One region of the Streptomyces sp. NPDC059373 genome, then DNA from elsewhere that is predicted to be linked to it. Evidence: riboswitches for the same ligand, from Rfam matches in the RefSeq annotation. Region 1 holds a riboswitch; the other holds the start of a gene.

Region 1 (10,890 bases):
GGTCTTGCCGGCACCGTTGCGGCCGACGAGGCCGATGCGGTCGCCGCGGGCGATACGGAAGGAAGCGGACTCGATGAGGACGCGGGCTCCGGCGCGCAGCTCAAGGCCGGTGGCAGTGATCACGGGAAAGACTCCAGGGCGTGGCGGACGGCAGTGCGGACGGTCGAGGTCGTGCGGTGCCGTCTAATGCGCGAGGAGAACTGCCATGCGAGCAGTCTACCGGGCGGGGGCCACCGGATTGCCAAGCGGTTTTTCGGTCACCCGCACCCTATGGACGACGTGACGCGGACCAACACCGGGAAAGTGCTGTATCCGGCCACCGGCTTCAGCAAGGGCGAGGTGCTGGATTACTGGGAGCGGATCGCCCCGGTCCTGCTGCCCCACGTACGCGGGCGCCCGGCCTCCTTCAAGCGCTTCCCGGACGGGGTGGACGCGGAGGGCTTCTTCCAGAAGAACGCGCCGCGCGGCACCCCGGACTGGGTGCGGACCGTCGAGCTGCCGTCGCCGGGGTCCACGAAGGGGCGGCAGACGGTGCGGTATGTGGTGGTCGAGGATGCGCGGACGCTGATGTGGGCGGCGAATCTGGCGGCGCTGGAGATCCATGTGCCGCAGTGGCGGGTCGGTCCGCGCGGCGGGGTGCACGACCCGGACCTGATGGTGTTCGACCTGGATCCGGGGGCGCCGGCGACCGTCGTGGAGTGCTGCCGGGTGGCACTGATGATCCGCGAGGAGCTGGCCAGGGACGGGCTCGACGCCTGGCCGAAGGTGTCGGGCTCCAAAGGGCTGCACGTCCACGTACCGCTGAAGCCGGTGAAGGGCACACGGGCGACGGCGTACGCGCGGGGGCTCGCGGAGCGGCTGGTGGAGCGTGAACCGGAGCTGGTGGTGGCCGAGATGGACAGGTCGCTGCGGGGCGGCAAGGTCTTCGTGGACTGGAACCAGAACAACCCGGCCCGTACGACGGTCGCCCCCTACTCGCTGCGGGCGTGCAGCGAGCCGACGGTGGCCGCGCCGGTGTCGTGGGAGGAGGTCGAGGGGTGCCGTGCTCCGGAGGATCTGCGATTCCTGCCGGAGGATGTGCTCGCACGCCTGGAGAAGGCCGGTGACCTGCTGGAACCGAACCCCAAGGGCGATTGTCGGACCCCGCTGCCAGACTGAGGTGACTCAGCTCACACAGGGAGCTCGGAGCTCGTCAAGGGGAGAGTGATCGTCATGGCCGGCAATGGAGCCGCCCCCACCGTCTACCCGGCGCTGCGCTATCGCGACGCCAAGGCGGCCATCGCCTTCCTCAAGGACGCGTTCGGCTTCACCGAGGTGGCTGTTCACGAGGGCGGAGGCGGGGTGGTCCACCACGCCGAACTCGCTTACGGGAACGGCATGGTGATGCTCGGCAGCGCGCAGAACGACAGCGAGTTCGGCCGGGCCGCGAAGGACCTCGGCCCGAGCTCGGTCTATGTGGTGGTGCAGGACACCGACGCCCACCATGCGCGGGCGGTGGCGGCCGGCGCCGAGGTCGTCATGCCACTGACCGACCAGGACTACGGGTCACGGGACTACACGGCCCGCGACCCGGAGGGCAATCTCTGGAGCTTCGGCACCTATCTGCCGCGGATACCGCCGACCTCGGGCTGACTGCGACATGGGTCACTCGGCTCCCGTGTGGACCTGGAAGGCGGCGCGGCGCATCGCCTTGGCCAGGGCCGGGTCGGGGTGGGCGGCGGCGAGCGCGACCAGCACCTGGACGGTGCGGGGGTGCCCTATGGCGGTCAGCTCCGCCAGGAGGCGGGGTACCGAGCCCTGCAGGGCGGCCTCCAGGTGGCTGACCAGCAGATGACTCTCGCCGTGCTCGGCGACGGCCGCGGCGGTGTCCACCCAGAGCCAGGTGGCCTCCTCGCGGGTGAGCAGTTCGGCGGCGGCATCCGGGTCGCCGCCTTCCTGCTCGGCGATCCACATCAGGGCGTACGGGCGCAGCGAGGCCTCGTCGATGACAGCGCGCACGGCGGGCTCCGCGGGGGCGCCCACGGAGCGGAGCACCTCGAAGGCGAGGCCGCGCAGCAGGGCGTCGTCGCCACGGGCGACGTCGAGCAGTTCGGCGACCGCCTGGGCGACCGGGCGGGCGGCGAGCCACGCCTGGTGCTCGGCACGGGCCGGCCGGGGGGACAGGCCGACGCAGGCCTTGAGCATCTCCTCGGCGGACTGCTCGATGTTCCCGGCAGGGCCCTGGGCGGCCACGCAGATCTGCTCCAGCTTGACCCATACCGCCCAGCTGCCGAGCGCGGTGATCGTCACCTCTTCCGCGCGCCCGGGGCCGCGCGGGTACAGGGCGCCCACGCGGGCGAGGGCTTCCAGGGTCCAGTCCAGGAGCGGCGGAAGCTCGTCGCGGCTGCCGCTGCTGCCGTCGGCGGGGGGCTCGTGGCGTTCCTCACGCAGCTCGGCCACCCGCTGCCGCAGCAGGTCGAGCAGCACGGCGACCGCCACGGGCCCGGAGGACAGGTGCAGGAGGGAGAGCAGCTGAGGGGCGGCCTCGACGACCTCCGCGACCAGCGAGGGGTCGGCACCCTCGCACGCGGGGTGCTCATCGGCGGGGTGCGCGAGCGACCACGCGTCGAAGAGGGCGACCCAGCCACGCAGGACGGCGGTGTCGTCCCGGTCCCACGCGCGCAGCCGCCAGCCCGGGCGGGCGGAGCCCTTGTGCAGCTCGATCAGCCCGGCCAGCCGTGCCCTGTCCCACGCCGCCCGCACCTGCCGGTCCGTCAGCCGCAGTGCGGCCGCGCCCCGCTGGACGTCGACGTCCCGCAGTATCCCGCCGGCCCCGGGGCGGGCGGTGCCGGTAGCCAGGCCGGTCGCGGCGTCGGCCCAACGGGCCAGGCGTACGGCGTCGATGAGCTCGTTTCTGGCCCGGCGGGCGAGTTCGGAGAGCGGCGGGGTCCCCTCCGGTGGTCTGGGCGGACGTGAGCGGCGCGCTGCGGCGGCGCGGGGCGCGGCTGCCAGCGGCCTGCGGGGGACGAGGCGGAGCGGAGTGTCTCGCGGGATACGGGACGTCACGGGAGCAGTCTTGCGGGTGAGTACCCGGATTCCCAAACGAGCGTCCCCGTCACGCGATGGGTCATGGGTGGTTTGTCTGTATGGTGGCGTTTTGCACCCGCGCCGGGCCGCCGGGCGCGGTCAGACCAATGGGGTCAGGAAACGGCGCAGTGCTTCCTCGTAGCGGTCCGGGTCGCGGTTCCACATGGCGGCGTGCGGCGCCTCGGCGACGGCCTGGAGGGACACGAGGTCCGGGCGGGCCTCGGCGAGGCGCCGGGAAGGTGCCCAAGGGGCGAGGGTGTCGTCCGGGCCGTGGAAGATCAGGGTGGGGACGCGCAGGCGGGCCGGGTCGGCGGAGTCGCTGATGCGGGCCGCGTGCAGGCCGGTGCGGCCTTCGGCGGCGCGTACGCCGAGCGGGAGCAGCGGGGCGGGCACACCGTGGTTGGCGGCGGCCTCACGGACCGTGGACCGCCAGTCGAGGACGGGCGAGTCGAGGACCAGGCCGCTGACCCGGTTGTGCAGCGGGGAGTGGTCGGCGGCACGCAGCGCCATGGTCGCGCCGATGGACCAGCCGTGGAGCACCAGGCGCCGGGCGCCGTGCCGGACGGCGTAGCGCATGGCCGCGTCGAGGTCGCGCCACTCGGTGTCGCCGAGATGCGCGATGCCGTCCGGGGAGCGCGGCGCGCCGGGGTCGTTGCGGTAGGTGATGTCCAGGACCGGGATGCGGCGGCGGTGCAGGGCGGGCACGACGCCGAGGGGCTGCTCGCGGGTGGCGCCGAGGCCGTGGGCGGTGATGACCCAGACGTCGCGGGCGCCGGGGATGAACCACGCGGGCAGCAGACCCAGTTCGCCGGGGACCTGGACCTCGCTGAAGTCCAGGCCGAGCGCCTCGCGCGGGTCGCCCGCGTAGACCTGCGGGGTGAGCCGTACCGCCTCGCCCGACTTGAGGGCGCCGCGCTGGACATGGCGCAGGCGGCGGGTGACGGAGTCGGGTGCGGTGGCGGTGATCTCCCCGACCTGGGCGTGGACGCCGTCGCCGGTCAGCCCGTAGACGCCGGGGCGGGCGGAGGCGAGGGTGCGGGTGAGGGTGACGTGGGTGTCGTCGGCGGCGTGCACGGTGAGCGGCGGCTCGGGTTCCGCACCGTCGCGGTTCGGCTTCAGGGCGAAGCCCGAGGCGTACCGGCCGGCCGCGACGGCGGCGGTGCCGGCGCCCAGGAGTGTCGTGGCGGTCAGGGCTGCCGCGGTTCGTAGGCGCATCCGTTCCAGTGTCGGCGCCGTACGGCGCGACGGCCAGTGGGCGGCGGCGGGCCGGGAGGAATCCCGCACCCCGCCCCTTCCCGAAACCAGGGGGCACGCCCCCTGGACCCGCTGTCCTCAATGGCCGGACGGGCTAATTGGGCTGGCCGTAGTCGCGGAGTTTTTCCGCTACGCGGGCCAGTTCGCGCTTGGACAGCAGGGAGGGGGAGAAGCCGTCCACGGATCGGGCGGCGAGCCAGACCTGGCACATCCATTCGAGCTGGGCGGTGCGCTCGTAGGCCTGGTCGAGGTCGTCGCCGTAGACGATGGTGCCGTGGTTGCGGATCAGGCAGCCGGTGCGCTCGCGGAGGGCGTGGAGGACGTTGGCGGCGAGCTCTTCGCTGCCGTACGTGGCGTAGTCGGCGACGCGGATCTTGCCGCCGAGGGCGGCCGCCATGTAGTGGATGGCGGGCAGCTCGTAGAGGAGGGTGGAGACGGCGGTGGCGTGCACGGCGTGGGTGTGGACGACGGCGCGGGCGTCGGTGCGGAGGTAGATGGCCAGGTGCATCGGCAGTTCACTGCTCGGCCGCAGCTCGCCGACGACCTGCTTGCCGTCGAGGTCGACGGCGACGATGTCCTGGAGGCCGATGCGGTCGTACGGGATGCCGCTCGGGGTCACCAGGATGAGGTGGCCGACCCGGGCGGAGACGTTGCCGGACGTGCCGACCACGAGTCCGTCGTCGACCATGCGGCGGGCCGTGGCCACCAGTTGCATCCACGGCTGTTCCAGACCGTCCCGGCCTTCGCGCTCCGACATTCGCCCCACCTCCGACCCCTGATCCTGACAGGTTGCTCGTTGCCGCGCGCTCCCGGGGCGCAGTAACGTCCCGCCACATCCTTCCGTGCCGATCAGCCATACGAATTGCAGGGGCACCCATGACCACCGTCAACGGCGGAATCTCCTTCTGGTACGCACAGGAGGGCATTCCGGCACCGCGCGAGCCGCTGCCCGGCGACACGACCGCGGACGTGTGCATCGTCGGCGGCGGCTACACCGGTCTGTGGACCGCGTACTACCTGAAGAAGGCCGTGCCGTTCCTGCGCATCGTCGTCCTGGAGCAGAAGTTCTGCGGCTACGGCGCCTCCGGTCGCAACGGCGGCTGGCTCTACAACGGCATCGCCGGCCGGGACCGCTACGCCCGCCTGCACGGACATGAGGCCGCCGTCGCCCTCCAGCGGGCCATGAACGACACGGTGGACGAGGTGGTGCGGGTCGCCGCCGAGGAGGGCATCGAGGCCGACATCCACCAGGGCGGTGTGCTGGAGGTGGCCTACTCCCCCGCCCAGCTGGCCCGACTGAAGGCCTTCCACGAGGCCGAGGTCGCCTTCGGCGAGAAGGACCGGCTGCTGCTCGGCGCGGCCGAGTCCGCCGAGCGGATCCGGGTCGCCGGGACGGCCGGCGGCACCTGGACGCCGCACGGCGCGCGCATCCACCCGGTGAAGCTGCTCCAGGGGCTCGCCCGGGCGGTGGAGGCGCTGGGCGTGGTGGTCCACGAGTCGACCCCGGTGACCGAGATCCGCCCGAAGCACGCGGTCACCGCATACGGCACGGTGCGGGCCCCCTATGTGCTGCGCTGCACCGAGGGGTTCACCGCCTCCGTCAAGGGCCAGAAGCGGACCTGGCTTCCGATGAACTCCTCGATGATCGCGACCGAGCCGCTGCCGGAGCACGTCTGGAAGACCATCGGCTGGGAGGGCCGCGAGACCCTCGGCGACATGGCGCACGCCTACATGTACGCGCAGCGCACCGCCGACGGCCGGATCGCGCTGGGCGGCCGGGGCGTGCCGTATCGCTTCGGCTCCCGTACCGACAACGACGGGCGTACGCAGGCGGCGACCATCGAGGCGCTGCGCGAGATCCTGGTCCGCTTCTTCCCGGCCACGGCGGGCGTGGCGATCGACCACGCGTGGTCCGGCGTCCTCGGCGTGCCGCGCGACTGGTGCGCGAGCGTCGAGTTGGACCGCTCCACGGGGCTCGGCTGGGCCGGCGGCTACGTCGGCAGCGGGGTCGCCACGGCCAACCTCGCGGCGCGCACCCTGCGCGACCTCGTGCAGCTGGACTCGGGCCAGGGCCATGGCACGGCGCTCACCGCGCTGCCGTGGGTGGGGCACAAGGTGCGTAAATGGGAGCCGGAGCCGCTGCGCTGGGTCGGGGTGCACGGGATGTACGCGGCCTATCGCGGCGCGGACCGCCGTGAGCTGGCCGGGCGCAGCGCGGAGACGGACCGGGTGGCGCAGCTCGCGGACCGGGTGGCGGGGCGGCACTGAGAGGGTGAGCGGGGCGGCGCCAGGGGGCCGGATGATGTCTCCCGAAGGCGAACGAGGCGTGACCTTCAGGCGAATAATTCGGGCACGTTTCAGGTGGCACCGAGCGGCCGCCCCTCGTTCACCTTCCGTTCATTCAGGGTCCGTACGGTCGCCACCGCCACTGTCGGATCAAACGATTGCCTGGGTAAATGGAACACGTCACGCTCCTGATCGGAATCGTGATCATCACCGCTCTCGTGTTCGACTTCACGAACGGTTTCCACGACACCGCCAATGCGATGGCCACCACCATCTCCACTGGCGCACTCAAGCCCAAGACGGCCGTGGCGATGTCCGCCGCGCTGAATCTTGTCGGTGCTTTCATCTCCGTCCAGGTCGCCCTGACCATCTCCAAGGGCATCATCGACGAGAGCGCGGGCGTCCATCCGGAAGTGATCTTCGCGGGTCTGGTCGGCGCGGTCCTCTGGAACCTGGTGACCTGGTACGCCGGGCTGCCCTCCAGCTCCTCCCACGCCCTGATGGGCGGCCTCATCGGCGCCACCGTCGCCTCCGTCGGCCTCGCCGGGGTCAACGGTGAAGCGGTCGCCGAGAAGGTGCTGATCCCGGCCATCGCCGCGCCGATCGTCGCGGGCATCGCCGCGCTGCTGGCGACCCGCCTCACGTACCGGATCGGCCGCGACGCCGACCCGAAGGCCACCGCCAAGGGCTACCGCGCCGGTCAGATCGCCTCGGCCGGTCTGGTCTCGCTCGCCCACGGCACCAACGACGCGCAGAAGACCATGGGCGTCATCACCCTCGCCCTGGTCACCGGCAAGGTCATCGCCCCGGGCTCCAACCCGCCGATGTGGGTCATCATCTCGTCCGGCATGGCCATCGCGCTCGGCACCTTCATCGGCGGCTGGCGGATCATCCGCACCATGGGCAAGGGCATCACCGACATCCAGCCGCCGCAGGGCTTCGCCGCCCAGACGGGTGCCGCGACCGTGATCCTGGCCTCGTCCCACATCGGTTTCTCGCTGTCGACGACGCATGTGGTCTCCGGCTCCGTCATCGGTGCGGGGCTCGGCCGCAAGGGCGGTGTCGTGCGGTGGAGCACCGCGGGGCGGATGCTCGTCGCCTGGGCGCTGACCCTGCCGGCCGCCGGCCTCGTCGCCGCGGGCGCCGCGCTGCTGGCCGACCAGGGCACCTGGGGCGTCACCGTGGTGGCCCTCCTCGCGGCCGCCGGGTGCGCCACGATCTGGGTCGCGTCGCGCCGCAAGCCGGTCGACCACACCAACGTCAACGACGATGCGGTGGACGCCCCCGGTGTGGTGACCACCGCGATCGCCGCCGTCACCCCGCCGCCGGCCGGCCCCCTGCCCGCGGACGGTCTGACCGCCACCATCCCGGCACCGGCCGTCGCCCCGGTGGCCCCGGTCTCCCCCGCCGACCCCGCACAGGCCACGGCCTGACGGCCCCGGACCCCCGGAAAAGGAACCCCACCCCATGAACATCGACTGGGCAGCTCTCGGCTCCGTCATCGGCGTCAGCCTCGCCGTCACCGTCGGCCTCGTCGGCGTCTTCACGCTCGGCATCGTCGGCCTCTCCAAGGAGGGCGCGGTGGCCGCCCGCACCGGCGCGTACGCCGCGTTCGCACTGTGCGCGGCCGCGGTGGCGTACGGGATCTACATCATCGTCGCCTGATCGCGGCCTGACCGCCGCCTGATCGCCGCCTGACGCGCCGTCGCGTACGCCGGAGCGGGGCACGGACCATGTCCGTGCCCCGCTCACGTTTGTGCTCGGGTGCGCCCTCATGTGTGTCTTCACACATCTTCCGATGCAGGTCAAGGGTGAGTTGACGGGCATTCGCGGCGCGTGGTGGACTTCCGGGGCCAAGCGGCGGCAGGAGAGGAAGTCCGGTGAGAATCCGGCGCGGTCCCGCCACTGTCACCGGGGAGTGCACCTCCGCACGTGGTCACGGCTCGTACGTCGAGCTGGAAGGCCGGAGGTGTGCCGATCCGGGAGCCAGGAGACTCTCACCGCCGGTCACGTCGAACCAGGGCGCGGACCCTGAGTGAGGACATCTGCAGATGCCGCGTGCCTACACGTACGGCGCTGTGCTCGGCTTTGTCGCCGACCGCGCATTCGGCGACCCCCGGCGCGGTCATCCCGTCGCCGCCTTCGGTCGCATCGCGGGTTCTCTCGAACGGCGCCTGTGGCGTGACCACCGGGGCCGGGGCGCGCTCTACACGGCCCTGTGCGTGGGCGGTGCCGTGGCCGGCGCTGCGGTGGCCTCCCGGGTCGTACGTTCTTCCACCGCCGCGTCCGTCGGGCTGACGGCTGCCGCCACCTGGGCCGCGCTCGGCGGGACTTCGCTGGGGCGCGAGGCCCGGGCGGTGGGAGCCGCTCTTGAGGCCGGTGACCTGGCGGGCGCGCGGGAGCGGCTGCCGAACCTGTGCGGACGCGACCCTCAGGCTCTGGACGGGCAGCAGATCGCGCGGGCCGTCGTCGAGTCCGTCGCCGAGAACACCTCGGACGCGGTGGTCGGCGCGCTCGTGTGGGGTGCGGTGGGTGGCGTACCGGGGCTCGTGGGCTTCCGGGCCGTCAACACGCTCGACGCGATGGTCGGGCACCGGTCGGCCAGGCTGCGTCGCTTCGGTTGGGCGTCGGCGCGGCTCGACGACGTTGTGGGGTGGCCCGGTTCGCGGCTCACGGCGGCGCTTGTCGTGTTGGCGGGGGCGGATCCGCGCGGGGCGTGGCGGGTGTGGCGGATGGATGGTGCGGCCCATCCCAGTCCCAATGCGGGGCCGGTCGAGGCTTCGTTCGCGGGGGCACTGGGTGTGCGGCTGGGCGGGACGCTGGCTTATGGGGCGCGGGTTGAGCACCGGCCGGTTCTCGGTGGGGGGAATCGATTGGTGGAAGTTGCGGATATTGAGCGGGCCGTGCGGCTTTCGCGGCGAGTGAGCGCGCTGGCGCTGGGCGTTGCGGTCGGGGGACGGCTGGCGTGGGCGGTGCTGTCTCCCCCGGACCCTGGACCCCGGACGGGTGCGTTGTCGTCCGCGGGTCCGTGGCCGGGTTGGGCCAGCCTCCCCCAAAGCTTCCTTTGGGAGGTGCCCCCATCTCGCTTCGCTCGCCTCAGGCGGACGGCCTACCCCCAACCCGGGCGATCAAAGGGCGGGCACGCATGAGCGGCGGAGCGCTGCTGGTGGCCGGGACCACCTCCGATGCCGGGAAGAGCGTGGTCACGGCCGGGATCTGCCGGTGGTTGGTGCGGCAGGGCGTCCGGGTGGCGCCGTTCAAGGCGCAGAACATGTCGCTGAATTCGTACGTGACGCGCGAGGGCGCGGAGATCGGGCGGGCGCAGGCGATGCAGGCGCAGGCGGCGCGGATCGAGCCGACGGCGCTGATGAATCCGGTGTTGTTGAAGCCGGGCGGGGATCGGACGAGCCAGGTGGTGGTGCTGGGGAAGCCGGTGGGCGAGATGAGTGCGCGGGGGTATCACGACGGGAGCCGGGCGCAGTTGCTGGAGACGGTCGTGGGGTGCCTGGAGGAGTTGCGTGGGCAGTATGACGCGGTGATCTGCGAGGGGGCGGGGAGCCCGGCGGAGATCAACCTTCGGCGGGGGGACATCGTGAACATGGGGCTGGCGCGGGCGGCGCGGTTGCCGGTGGTGGTGGTCGGGGATATCGACAGGGGTGGGGTGTTCGCGTCGTTCTTCGGGACGACGGCGCTGCTGAGCGCGGCGGACCAGTCGCTGGTGGCCGGGTACATCGTGAACAAGTTCCGGGGCGACGTGTCGCTGCTGGAGCCGGGGCTGGAGATGCTGCGCGGGCTGACCGGGCGGGCGTTCTACGGGGTGTTGCCGCACCGGCACGGGCTGGGGATCGACCAGGAGGACGGTCTGGAGATCGCCCGGGAGCGCAGGGCGGCCGGCCCGCCGTACGGGGAGGACGTGCTGCGGGTGGCGGTCGCCGCCGTGCCGTTGATGTCGAACTTCACGGATGTCGACGCGCTGGCGGCCGAGCCGGGCGTGGTCGTGCGCTTTGCCGACCGGCCCGAGGAACTGGCCGACGCCGACCTGGTGGTGGTGCCCGGCACACGCGGCACCGTGAAGGCCCTGGCGTGGCTGCGAGAGCACGGGCTGGCGGACGCCATCGAGCGTCGGGCGGCGCAAGGGCGGCCGGTGCTGGGGATCTGCGGCGGGTTCCAGGTGCTGGGCGAGTCGATCGAGGACGAGGTCGAGTCGCGCGCCGGGACCGTGGAGGGGCTCGGGCTGCTGCCGGTGCGGGTGCGGTTCGCGGCGGAGAAGACGTTGGCGCGGCC
Region 2 (10,890 bases), on a different contig from region 1:
GCCGCGGTGGGGGCGGCGGCGGGGTCCTTCCACAGGATGGCGGCGCAGCCTTCGGGGCTGATCACCGAGTAGACGCCGTTCTCGCTGACCAGGACCCGGTCGGCGACCGCCAGCGCGAGGGCGCCGCCGCTGCCGCCCTCGCCGGTGATCACGGCCACGATCGGCACGGGGAGGCGGGACATCAGCCGCAGGTTCTCCGCGATGGCGAAGGCCTGGCCGCCGCTTTCCGCGTCCGGGCCGGGGTTGGCGCCGGGGGTGTCGATGAGCGTCAGCACCGGCAGCCCGAGCTTGGCGGCCAGCCGCATCAGCCGGGCCGCTTTGCGGTAGCCCGGCGGCGTCGCCATCCCGAAGTGGTGCGCCTGGCGGGCGGGCAGTCCGGGGCCGCCCTTGTGGTGGCCGACCAGCATGAGCGGGCGCCCGGCCAGGCGGCCGGTGCCGCCGATGATGGCCGGGCAGTCGGCGGTGAGGCGGTCGCCGTGCAGGGGGTGGAAGTCGTCCAGGAGGTGGGCGGCGTAGTCCGCGGCGGTGGGCCGGTGCGAGTGCCGGGCCAGGCGTACGGCGTCCCAGGCGGTGGGTTGTTCTCTCCCCCGGACCTTCGTCCGGGAGGTGTCCCCACCATCCCGCCCCTTCCCGGGACCGGGGCTCTGCCCCGGACCCGCCCCTTCGCTTCGCCGGGGGGACCCCCGGTCCTCAAATGCCGGACGGGCCGGATTCGAGGCTGTCCGCAGCAGCCTGCCCAGGGCTGCGCGGAGGGCGGGGCGGGGGACGACGTCGTCGACGAGGCCGTGGGCGAGAAGGAATTCGGCTGTTTGGAAGCCGTCGGGCAGCGACTGGCCGGTGGTCTGTTCGATGACGCGGGGCCCGGCGAAGCCGAGCCGGGCGGAGGGCTCGGCGAGGATGATGTCGGGGAGGGTCGCGTAGGAGGCGGCGACGCCGCCGTAGGTGGGGTCGGTGATGAGGGAGAGGGTGAGGATGCCGGCCTCGTCGAGCTCGGCGAGGGCTTGGGCGGTCTTGGCCATCTGCATGAGGGAGAGGGCGCCCTCCTGCATGCGGGCGCCCCCCGAGGCGGTGACCAGGAGCAGGGGGACCCGCAGGCGGAGGGCGGTGTGGGCGGCTTGCGTGATGTGGGCGCCGACCGCGCAGCCGAGGCTGCCGCCGAGGAAGCGGAAGTCCATCGCGGCGACGACGACGGGCTGTTCCTCGATGGTTCCGCGGACGCACAGGACGGCCTCGTCGAGCCCGGTGGCGGCGCGGGCGGCGCGCAGCCGGTCAGGGTACGGCTTGGTGTCGGTGAAGCCGAGCGGATCGTGCAACGCCCGTACGCCGCCGCCCGCGTCGTCCAGGGCGACGGCCGAACCGGGGTCGAGGAGCCGGTCGAGGCGCTGCCGGGCGGTGAGGCGGGCGTGGGTGCCGCATTCGGGGCAGACGTGCAGGGCGCGGGCGAAGCGCTTGCCGTAGACGAGGGCGGCGCAGCGCTCGCACCGGACCCAGGGGGCCTCGTCGGACTCGGGTGCGGGTGGCGGGCGGCCGTCGGTGATCGCCATCAGCCGTCCCCGTCCGACTCCCGCTCCCAGCGGTAGAACTCCACGGCCATCGCGTCCTTGGGCTCACGCCAGGTCAGCGGGTCGTACGGCTGGACGAAGGCGGCGAGGCGTTCGCTGATGTCACGGAAGTCGGGGTGGCCCTTGTGGCGGGCGACTTCGGGGCCCGGCGGCCGGTCGGCCTCGACGAGGTGCAGATAGAGGTCGTCGCCGAAGTGGAAGAGGCTGCGGCCCCGGACCCCGATGAGGCCGGGGAGTTCGCCGCGGTCGGAGGCGGCGAAGACCTCCGCGATGTCGGCGGCGGTCTCGGGCTTCATACGGGCGACGATGAGCGTCCGGTGAGCGCGGTGCACGCGTGGGCGGTCGTGGGTCCCCTGGGATTCGCGGGTCTCGTCGATCATATGACATCCGCCTTCAGCGAGGTGTTGACGACTTTCATGAAGGCGCCCGGGGTCTTGCACGAGTCGGCCTCGCCGGTGATGGAGACCCCGCGGCGGTTCTCCAGTTCGCCGACGATGCCCAGCAGCCCGAGTGAGTCGAGGCCGTAGTCGGCGAAGGGGGTGTCGGGGGAGGAGGTGAGGCGCTGGGGGTCGACGGTGATGCCGGCGCTGGACTTCATGAGTGAGGCCAGCTCGTCGTAGGTCAGTACCTGGATCGGATCGTTGCTCACGGGATGTACTCCTTCACTACGAGGGCCGCGTTGGAGCCCATGAGGCCGCGGCTGAGGACCAGCGCGGTACGCAGTCGGGCGCTTCGCGCCCGGCCGATGACCAGGTCGAGGCCGAGGTCGTCGCGGACCTCGGTGACCTGGGGGGTCGGCGGTACGGTGCCGTGCTCCAGGGCGAGTACGGCGGCGGCCGTGTCGAGGAGCGGGCCGCCGCAGTAGGCGCGGCCGGTGCCGGTCTTGGGGGCGGTGACGGGGACGCCGTGGGGGCCGAAGACATCGGAGATGGCCCGCGCCTCGGCGAGGTCGGCGTCCGGGGTGCCCAGCGCGTCGGCGAAGACGACATCGATGTCGGCAGGCACGCACCCGGCCTCCTCCAGGGCCCCGCCGATCGCCCGGACCAGCCCCTCCCGGGACTCCGCCCACCGCGAGGGCCCGGTGAAGGTGGCGGCGTGCCCGGCGAGCACGGCGCGGGGTTCGGCGCCGCGCGCCAGGGCGTGCTCCAGGGCCTCGACCACGAGCATCGCCCCGCCCTCCGCCGGTACGAACCCGCAGGCGTGGGTGGTGAAGGGCCGGTAGGCCCGGTCGGCTTCGGCGGCGAGGCTCAGTTCCGCGTAGCCGAGCTGGCAGACCGCGGAGTAGGGCGCCAGCGGGGCCTCGGCGGCACCCGCGACGACCGCGTCGGTGCCGATGTCGCGGCGCAGAATGCGGCAGGCGTGGGCGATGGCGTCGAGGCCGCCCGCCTCGTCGCTGGCGACGACCCCGCAGGGGCCCTTGAAGCCGCCCCGGATGGAGATCTGGCCCGTACTGGCCGCGTAGAACCAGGCGATGGACTGGTACGGGCCCACAAAGTGCGGCCCCTGGCCCCACAGCCGCTGGAGCTCGCGCTGACCGAACTCACCGCCGCCGGACCCGGCGGCGGTGACCACTCCCACGGCGAAGGGCTCGTCGGGATCCGTACGCAGCCGCGCGTCCTCCAGGGCCAGGTCGGCGGCGGTCATCGCGAAGTGCGTGAAGCGGTCGGTCTGGACGACGAGGCGCTCCTCGACGGCCGTCGCGGCGTCGAAGCCGCGCACTTCGCCCGCGACCCGCAGCGGCAGGCCCTCGCAGCCCTCACGGGTGACCCGGTCCAGGACGCTGATGCCTTCGCGGGTCGCCTTCCAGAAGGCGTCGGTGCCGATGCCGTTGGGCGCGACGACCCCGATTCCGGTGATGACGGCCTGTCTGTTCATGACCCCTCCGATCGGTTGAGTACGACGGCGGACTGGAAGCCGCCGAATCCGCTGCCCACCGACAGGACCGTCCGCAGTTTCATCTCGCGGGCCGTGCGCGGCACGTAGTCGAGGTCGCACTCCGGGTCCGGGGTCTCGTAGTTGGCGGTCGGCGGTACCACGCCGTTGGCGAGGGCCAGGGTGCAGGCGGCCAGCTCGATCGCGCCGATCGCGCCCAGCGAGTGGCCCACCATGGATTTGATGGAGCTCATGGGCGTCGAGTAGGCGTGCGCGCCGAGGGATCGCTTGACGGCGGCCGTCTCGTGGCGGTCGTTCTGCTTGGTGCCGGAGCCGTGGGCGTTGACGTAGTCGATGTCCCCGGCGTTGAGGCGGGCGTGGTCGAGGGCGCGGTCGATGGCCTCGGACATCTCCAGGCCCTCGGAGGTCAGCCCCGTCATGTGGTAGGCGTTTCCGTACGTGGCATAGCCCATGACCTCGCAGTAGACGGTCGCGCCCCGGGCCCTGGCGTGCTCCAGCTCCTCCAGGACCAACACCGCGCCGCCCTCGCCCATGACGAAGCCGTCGCGGTTGGCGTCGAAGGGGCGGGAGGCGTGCGCCGGGTCGTCGTTGTTGGCGGACGTCGCCTTGATGGCGTCGAAGCAGGCCACCGTGATCGGGGAGATCGGCGAGTCCGAGGCGCCGGCCAGCACGATGTCGGCGCGGCCCTCCTCGATGGTGTGGAAGGCGTAGCCCACCGCGTCGAGGCCGGACGTGCAGCCGGTGGAGACGGTCTGCACCGGGCCGCGCGCGCCGTGCCGTTCGGCGATCTCGGAGGCCAGCGCGCTGGGCGCGAAGGCCCGGTGCAGATGCGGGCCAGCCTGCCGCGGGTCGACGTCCCAGTGGGCGCCGCCCTCGCTGACGCGTACGTAGTCGTGCTCCAGGCGCGTGGTGCCGCCGACCGCCGTGCCGAGCGAGACGCCGAACCGCCAGGGGTCCTCGACGTCCAGGTCGAGCCCGGAGTCGCGGACCGCCTCGGCGGCGGCGGCGAGCGCGAACTGCACGTAGCGGTCGGCCCGTTCGACGTCGGCCGGGGTGAGCCCGTGTGCGGCCGGGTCGAAGTCGCACTCGGCGGCGATCCGCGAACGGAAGCCGGCGGGGTCGAAGAGGGTGATGCCGCGCGTCGCCGTCCGACCAGCGGTCAGCAGTTCCCAGAAGGCGGGAACCCCGACTCCGCCGGGGGCGACGACACCGGCCCCGGTGACCGCCACCCGGCGTATGGATCTCCGGGAAGTCCTAGCCATGGTTGCCTCCTCCTCAGCCGGTGCCCTTCGGGGTGGTGTGAGCGGATCAATCCCCTGGTGCCCGGCGGTCAGTGACCAGCCGCATGTCGTACTCGGTGAGGAAACGCTTGACACCCTGCGCGTCCGCCAGGTCCACGCCCTCGGTGAGCAGCTTGGCCAGGACGCCCGTCTTGTGCGGCCCCTCGGCGCCCACGGCGGCCAGCGGTGCCTCCTCGATCGGCACCCGCAGGTCCACCAGGCGCACGACGATGTCCTCGCTCTCGCGCAGGAAGACCGTGCTGCCCGCGACCGGGCTCTTCGGGTCGTCGGCCGCGCTCTCGTCCTGGCGGGCCAGCAGCCGGGCCAGCGCCTGGCCGCAGCCGGCCTTCGCCGGGTAGAACAGCGCGTGCCGCCGCAGGTCCGGGGAGAAGCCGTCGGCGCGGGCCGCCACATGGTGCACGGCCGGCAGCGCGGCCCGGGTGAAGAACTCCCGCGCCGAGTGCGGGTCGCTCAGGTCCCGGTCGACCTCGAGGTACGGGTTGATGGCCTCCTCGACCGCCCGCACCTCGGGCTGCTCCGCGACGTGGCGCAGCGCCTTCACCAGCTCCCCGCGCACCTCGACGGCCCGTACGATCCGGTTGCCGTGCATGAAGAGCGAGGTCCGGCGCAGCGAGGTCGTGTCGTCCACCCGCGCCTGCGGCGAGGTGTAGCCGGCCAGGATCTCGGCGACCGCCGCCTCGCTGCCCGGCTTCACCGTGAAGGTGATCGCGTGCCGGACCACGCCGTCCCCGATGCGCGGGGTGGCCTGCAGGCTGCCGCCGGCGCTGGTGCGCTCGGCGGTCTCGCGCAGCACGCCGAAGCGCAGGGACCGGGTGTCGCGTACGCAGCCGTGCAGCGGCTCGACCATCTCCAGGTGCGCCGGGCTGTCCACCCAGGCCAGGAAGGTCAGTGCGCTCTCCCACTCGCTCGTGATCAGCCACTGCGAGGGGTTCTCGATCGACTGGCACAGCTGGTCGCTGATGTGGCCCGGTACGGCCGCCACCCGCTGACACATCTGGTCGTACGCTTCGAGCAGACGCTGCTCGGCGCCGTCCTCGACCTCCAGCAGGAGTACGACGCGGGTACGGGAGCCGTCCAGTGCGGACTGCGAGACCTTTTCGACCGGCGGTGTCATGGTCCACCTCATCCTTCGTGCGGTCCTTCGTGCGGGTCCTTAGTGAGGGTCCGTCGTCCACTGATCGTGGTTCGGTGACCCGGATGGGGCGAGATATGTGATCCGCTCGGGTGAATCGCGACAAATATGGCCGCAATCGGGCATTGAGCTACCTATGACCACACAGGCCGACGACCGTGTCCCGGTCCTCATCGTGGGCGGCTCCCTCGTCGGGCTCTCCGCCTCGCTCTTCCTGGCCCGCCTGGGCGTCCCGCATCTCGTCGTCGAGAAGCATCCCGGCACCTCCATCCACCCGCGCGGCAGGGGCAACAACCTGCGGACCATGGAGCTGTACCGGACGGCCGGCGCCGAGCCGCTGATCCGCGCGGCGGCCGCCGTCCTCGCCGACAACCACGGCATCCTGCAGGCCGCATCACTGATCGACGCCGAGGCCGAATGGCTCTTCAGGGAGATCGACCCGGGCGGCAAGCTGTCCCGGATCAGCCCCTCCGGGTGGTGCCTGTGCAGCCAGAACGACCTCGAGCCGGTTCTGCTGCGCTATGCACAGGAGCTGGGCGGGGACATCCGTTTCTCGACCGAGCTGCTGTCCTTCGAGCAGGCCGCGGACGGGACCGGCGTGACGGCGCAGCTGCTGGACCGCGAGAACGGCGAGCGGCGGCAGATCACGGCCGATTACCTCATCGCCGCGGACGGCCCGCGCAGCCCCGTCCGGGAGGCCCTGGGCATCGGCCAGACCGGACGCGGCGAGCTCTTCCACAACGTCAGCGTCACCTTCCGGGCGAAGCGCCTCGTGGACGCCGTCGGTGACCGCCACTTCATCGCGTGCTACCTCACCAACCCGGAGGCGGACGGCGTCCTGCTGCCCGTCGACAACTTCGAGAACTGGGTCTTCCACGCCCCCTGGCACCCGGACCGGGGCGAGACGCTCGAGGACTTCACCGACGAGCGCTGCGCGCAACACATCCGCGCCGCCGTCGGCCTGCCCGACCTGGAGATCGAGATCACCGGGAAGGCGCCCTGGCACGCCGCCGAGCGCGTCGCCGACCGCTACGCCCTCGGGCGGGTGCTGCTCGCCGGCGACTCCGCGCACGAGATGTCCCCGACCGGGGCCTTCGGCTCCAACACCGGCATCCAGGACGCGCACAACCTGGCCTGGAAGCTCGCCGCCGTGATCGGCGGCTGGGCCGGGCCCGCGCTGCTCGACACGTACGAGCAGGAGCGCCGCCCCGTCGCCATCGCCACCGGCGAGCGCGCCTCAGCACGCTCCGCCGAACACCGCCACCCCGGCTACGCGGCCCCGGCCGGCGGCGGCCCCCAGAAGAACGTCATGGCCGTCGCCCTCGGCTACCGCTACCCCGACGGCGCCGTCATCGGCGCCGACCCCGGCCTGCCCGTCGTCCCCGAGGCCTTCTGCCCCACCGGCGAGCCGGGCAGCCGCGCCCCACACCTGTGGGTCACCGACGAGAGCGGCGTCCGCCGCTCCACCCTCGACCTGTACGAGCGCGCCCCCGTCCTCCTGGTCGGCGACGGCGAACCGGGCGCCGCCTGGCGCGACGCCGCCCGTTCGGCGGCCGGCCTCCTCCGGGTGCCCCTGGCCGTCCACCGCATCGGCTTCGGCACCGACGCCGACCTCATCCCCGAGCCCGGCACGGAGTGGGCCACCACCTACGGCATCACGGACAGCGGCGCGGTTCTGGTGCGCCCCGACGGCTTCGTCGCCTGGCGCGCCCCCGGGCTGCCGCCCGAGCCGGAGGCGTGGCTGCTGGATGTGCTGGGGGCCGTGCTGCGGCTGGGGTAGGCCGGGTCAGCGCGGCACCGGCACCCGCAGGCCGTCCACGAAGAAGACCCCCGCCAGCAGCGAGGAGCTGCCGGACGGGGTCAGGCCGCGCTCGCGCAGCTCCGCGTCGAGCGCGGCGAGCACGTCGCGGCCGCCCGGGGAACCGGCCCCGCCCGCGTCCACGGCGTCGCGCGCGCTGCCCTGGACGAGCCGCAGGACGGGCGGCCCGGCGGCGTGCAGGAGGGTCGTGTCCTGCAGTGAGGACATGATGGCGAGCAGTGCGTCCAGCCGGGCGACGGGCTCGTCCGCACCCGCGTCGCGGGACGTACGCAGCGCGGCAAGGGCCCGCTTGACGTGCGGGAAGCCCGCGCGGGCCTCGCCGCGGGCGCCGGCGGCGCCGTAGGTCGTGGAGACGGTGGAGCCCCGGGAGGGGCGCAGCGGGGCGCGGCGGTCCCGGAAGCCGGCCAGGCGCTTGGCGGTGGCCAGGATGGCATGGGCGTCGCCGTGGGGTTCCAGCGCGGCGGCCGCGACCAGGAGGCCCACGGCCCAGGTGGCGCCCCGGTGGCTGCGTACGCCGCAGCCCGCCCGGGTCGCCGTCCACTCGGTGCTCCGGCCGATCGCGCCGAGCTCCTCGCGCAGCTCCTGCGTGGGCTCACCGACCCGGCGCGCGGCGGCGGCCATCGCCTCGAAGCCGGGCAGCGACGACTTGGCCGCCCAGAGCGCGGCCCCGGGGTCCCGGTCGGGGTCACGGCCCGGCACACCCTCCAACGCGACTTCCTCGACGATCGCTTGTACGGCGGCATGGGCGAGCGGCATGGACGGGAGCGTAGCGACGGAGCCTGTGTCATGGCTGTGAACGAGCTGCGGTTAGGGTGGTCGGGCCGTGGTGCTCGGGAAGACCGGTGACAGACCCTCAGGGGTCTCAGCCCGGAGCGGCCCTCGCCACTGTGATCGGGAGCTCCGTCCCAACGTACGTGCCACTGGCCGCCGCGAGGTGGCTGGGAAGGCAGGGGCGGCGCGCGTACACCCGTAAGCCAGGAGACCGGCCACGGCATCTCACGAGCAATTCCACGAGGTGCTGGAGCGTGATCAACGAATGACTGCTGCCCCCGATTTCCGCTGGCGACGTCAGGACTCCCTTCGAACGGCCGGGCTGCTGGCGGTGATAGCCGCCCTGCACGTCGTCGCCTTCGGCGTGCTCTTCCTGCTGGTCGTCCCCCACCGCTACACCGTCGGCACCCAGGTCTACGGCGTCGGCCTGGGCATCACCGCATACACCCTGGGCATGCGGCACGCCTTCGACGCCGACCACATCGCCGCCATCGACAACACCACCCGCAAGCTCATGGCCGACGGCAAGCGGCCCGTCTCGGTGGGCTTCTGGTTCGCCCTCGGGCACTCCAGCGTGGTCGTCGTCCTCGCCGCCCTCATCGCCGGCGGCACCCGGCTCGCCGGGCGGATCATGAACGAGGGCTCCCGCACGCATGAAGTGCTGGGCGTCATGGGGACGACCATCTCCGGGCTGTTCCTCTATCTCATCGCCGCGCTCAACCTGGTGGCCCTCGTCGGCATCATGCGGGTCTACCGGGCCATGCGCGCCGGTTCGTTCGACGAGGCCGAGCTCGAGGCGCACCTCGACGCGCGCGGCTTCATGAACCGCCTGCTCGGCCGCTTCACCCGCTCCATCACCCGCCCCGGGCAGATGTTCCCGCTCGGCTTCCTCTTCGGCCTCGGCTTCGACACCGCGACCGAGGTCACCCTCATGGTCATGGCCGGCACCGGCGCCGCCGCCGGACTCCCCTGGTACGCCGTGCTGTGCCTGCCGCTGCTCTTCGCCGCCGGGATGAGCCTCTTCGACACGCTCGACGGCACCTTCATGAACTTCGCCTACCAGTGGGCCTTCTCCAACCCCGTACGGAAGGTCTTCTACAACCTCACCATCACCGGGCTGTCGATCGCCGTCGCCCTCCTCATCGGGACCATCGAACTCGTCGGGGTCCTCCACCAGAAGCTCGACCTCTCCGACCCGCTTACCGGGTGGATCGCCGACATCGACCTCGGCAACGTCGGCTTCCTCATCGTCGCCCTCTTCGTCGTCGTCTGGGCCGCCGCGCTCCTCTACTGGCGCGCGGCCCGCGTCGAAGAACGCTGGGCCGCCGCGGCCCGCCCCGCGGACCGCCCGGCCCAGCCCTGAAATTCAGCCCGTAGGGCGTTCGGGGGTTCAGGGGGCCGGCCCCCTGGACCCCCTCAGGAGGCGGTGCGCAGGACGACCTTGCCCAGTGTGCGGCGGGACTCGAGCGCGGCGTGGGCCGCGGCGGCCTGGGCGAGGGGGAAGGGGTGGAGGGCGGGGAGGAGACGGCCGGCGGCGGCTTCGGTGAGGGCGGCGGATTCGAGGGCGCGGAGGCCGTCGGGGCCGGCGGCGCGGAGCACGGCGGGGCCGAGGAGGACGTCGGAGGTGATGCGGCGGGATGCCAGCTCGGCCGCGGGGAGCTGGAGGGGGCCGCCGGAGGCGAAGCCGTACACGAGGTGGCGGCCGCCGGGGCCGAGCAGGTCGACCGCGGCGCGCGCGAGGTCGCCGCCGACGCCGTCGAAGACGACCGTGGCAAGGCGCCCGGCGAGCGCGGCGCGGGCGAGGTCGGTCCAGCCGGGGGCGGTGTAGTCGACGGCGGCGTCCGCGCCGAGGGCCAGTACGTGCTCGGCCTTGGCGGGACCCCCGGCGAGGCCGACGACCGCGGCGCCGGCGTTGCGCGCCGCCTGGACGAGCAGGGTGCCGATGCCGCCGGCGGCGGTGACGAGGGCGACGTCGTCCGGGCCGAGGCCGGACTGGCGGAGGATGCCCAGGGTGGTACGGCCGGTGCCGATCATGGCGACGGCCTCGGCGAAGCCCAGGCCGTCCGGGAGGACGTGCAGCCGCTCGGTGTCGGTGACGGCCAGTTCGGCGTAGCCGCCGGGGACCATGCCGAGGTGGGCGACGACGCGCCGCCCGAGCCATTCGGGGCCGACGCCGGCGCCGAGGGCGTCCACCGTGCCGGCGACCTCGCGGCCGGGAATGGTCGGCAGCTCGGGCAGGGCGTACGGGCCCTTGGGGTTCCCGGCGCGGATGGCGGTGTCGATGACGTGGACGCCGGACGCCGAGACCGCGATCCGGACCTGGCCGGGACCCGGCTCGGGGTCGTCGGCCGTCTCGTAACGGAGGTTCTCGGCCGGCCCGAAGGCGTACAGGCGGATGGCGTGCACGGCGGG

The links. A riboswitch is a leader RNA that binds a small molecule or an ion and turns the genes downstream of it on or off. The one in region 1 is predicted to bind cobalamin.
Region 2: another riboswitch for cobalamin. It lies ahead of nicT (Nickel transporter NicT); the one in region 1 lies ahead of ACFXJ5_RS22760 (cobalamin biosynthesis protein).

Annotation. Positions count from the first base shown of each region.
Region 1 covers NZ_JBHYXC010000017.1:48,989-59,878, forward strand. Annotated here, with positions in the region: gene ACFXJ5_RS22715 (ABC-F family ATP-binding cassette domain-containing protein) at 1-123, opposite strand, end outside; gene ligD (non-homologous end-joining DNA ligase) at 271-1,158, shown strand; gene ACFXJ5_RS22725 (VOC family protein) at 1,213-1,632, shown strand; gene ACFXJ5_RS22730 (hypothetical protein) at 1,645-3,045, opposite strand; gene ACFXJ5_RS22735 (alpha/beta hydrolase) at 3,166-4,281, opposite strand; gene ACFXJ5_RS22740 (class II aldolase/adducin family protein) at 4,415-5,077, opposite strand; gene ACFXJ5_RS22745 (NAD(P)/FAD-dependent oxidoreductase) at 5,197-6,588, shown strand; gene ACFXJ5_RS22750 (anion permease) at 6,777-8,039, shown strand; gene ACFXJ5_RS22755 (hypothetical protein) at 8,074-8,271, shown strand; cobalamin riboswitch at 8,476-8,603, shown strand; gene ACFXJ5_RS22760 (cobalamin biosynthesis protein) at 8,658-9,755, shown strand; gene ACFXJ5_RS22765 (cobyric acid synthase) at 9,752-10,890, shown strand, end outside.
Region 2 covers NZ_JBHYXC010000062.1:17,758-28,647, forward strand. Annotated here, with positions in the region: gene accD (acetyl-CoA carboxylase, carboxyltransferase subunit beta) at 1-1,544, opposite strand, end outside; gene ACFXJ5_RS38730 (TcmI family type II polyketide cyclase) at 1,544-1,942, opposite strand; gene ACFXJ5_RS38735 (acyl carrier protein) at 1,939-2,160, opposite strand; gene ACFXJ5_RS38740 (ketosynthase chain-length factor) at 2,208-3,437, opposite strand; gene ACFXJ5_RS38745 (beta-ketoacyl-[acyl-carrier-protein] synthase family protein) at 3,434-4,717, opposite strand; gene ACFXJ5_RS38750 (SchA/CurD-like domain-containing protein) at 4,764-5,870, opposite strand; gene ACFXJ5_RS38755 (FAD-dependent oxidoreductase) at 6,025-7,668, shown strand; gene ACFXJ5_RS38760 (triphosphoribosyl-dephospho-CoA synthase) at 7,675-8,463, opposite strand; cobalamin riboswitch at 8,515-8,712, shown strand; gene nicT (Nickel transporter NicT) at 8,744-9,841, shown strand; gene ACFXJ5_RS38770 (zinc-binding dehydrogenase) at 9,895-10,884, opposite strand.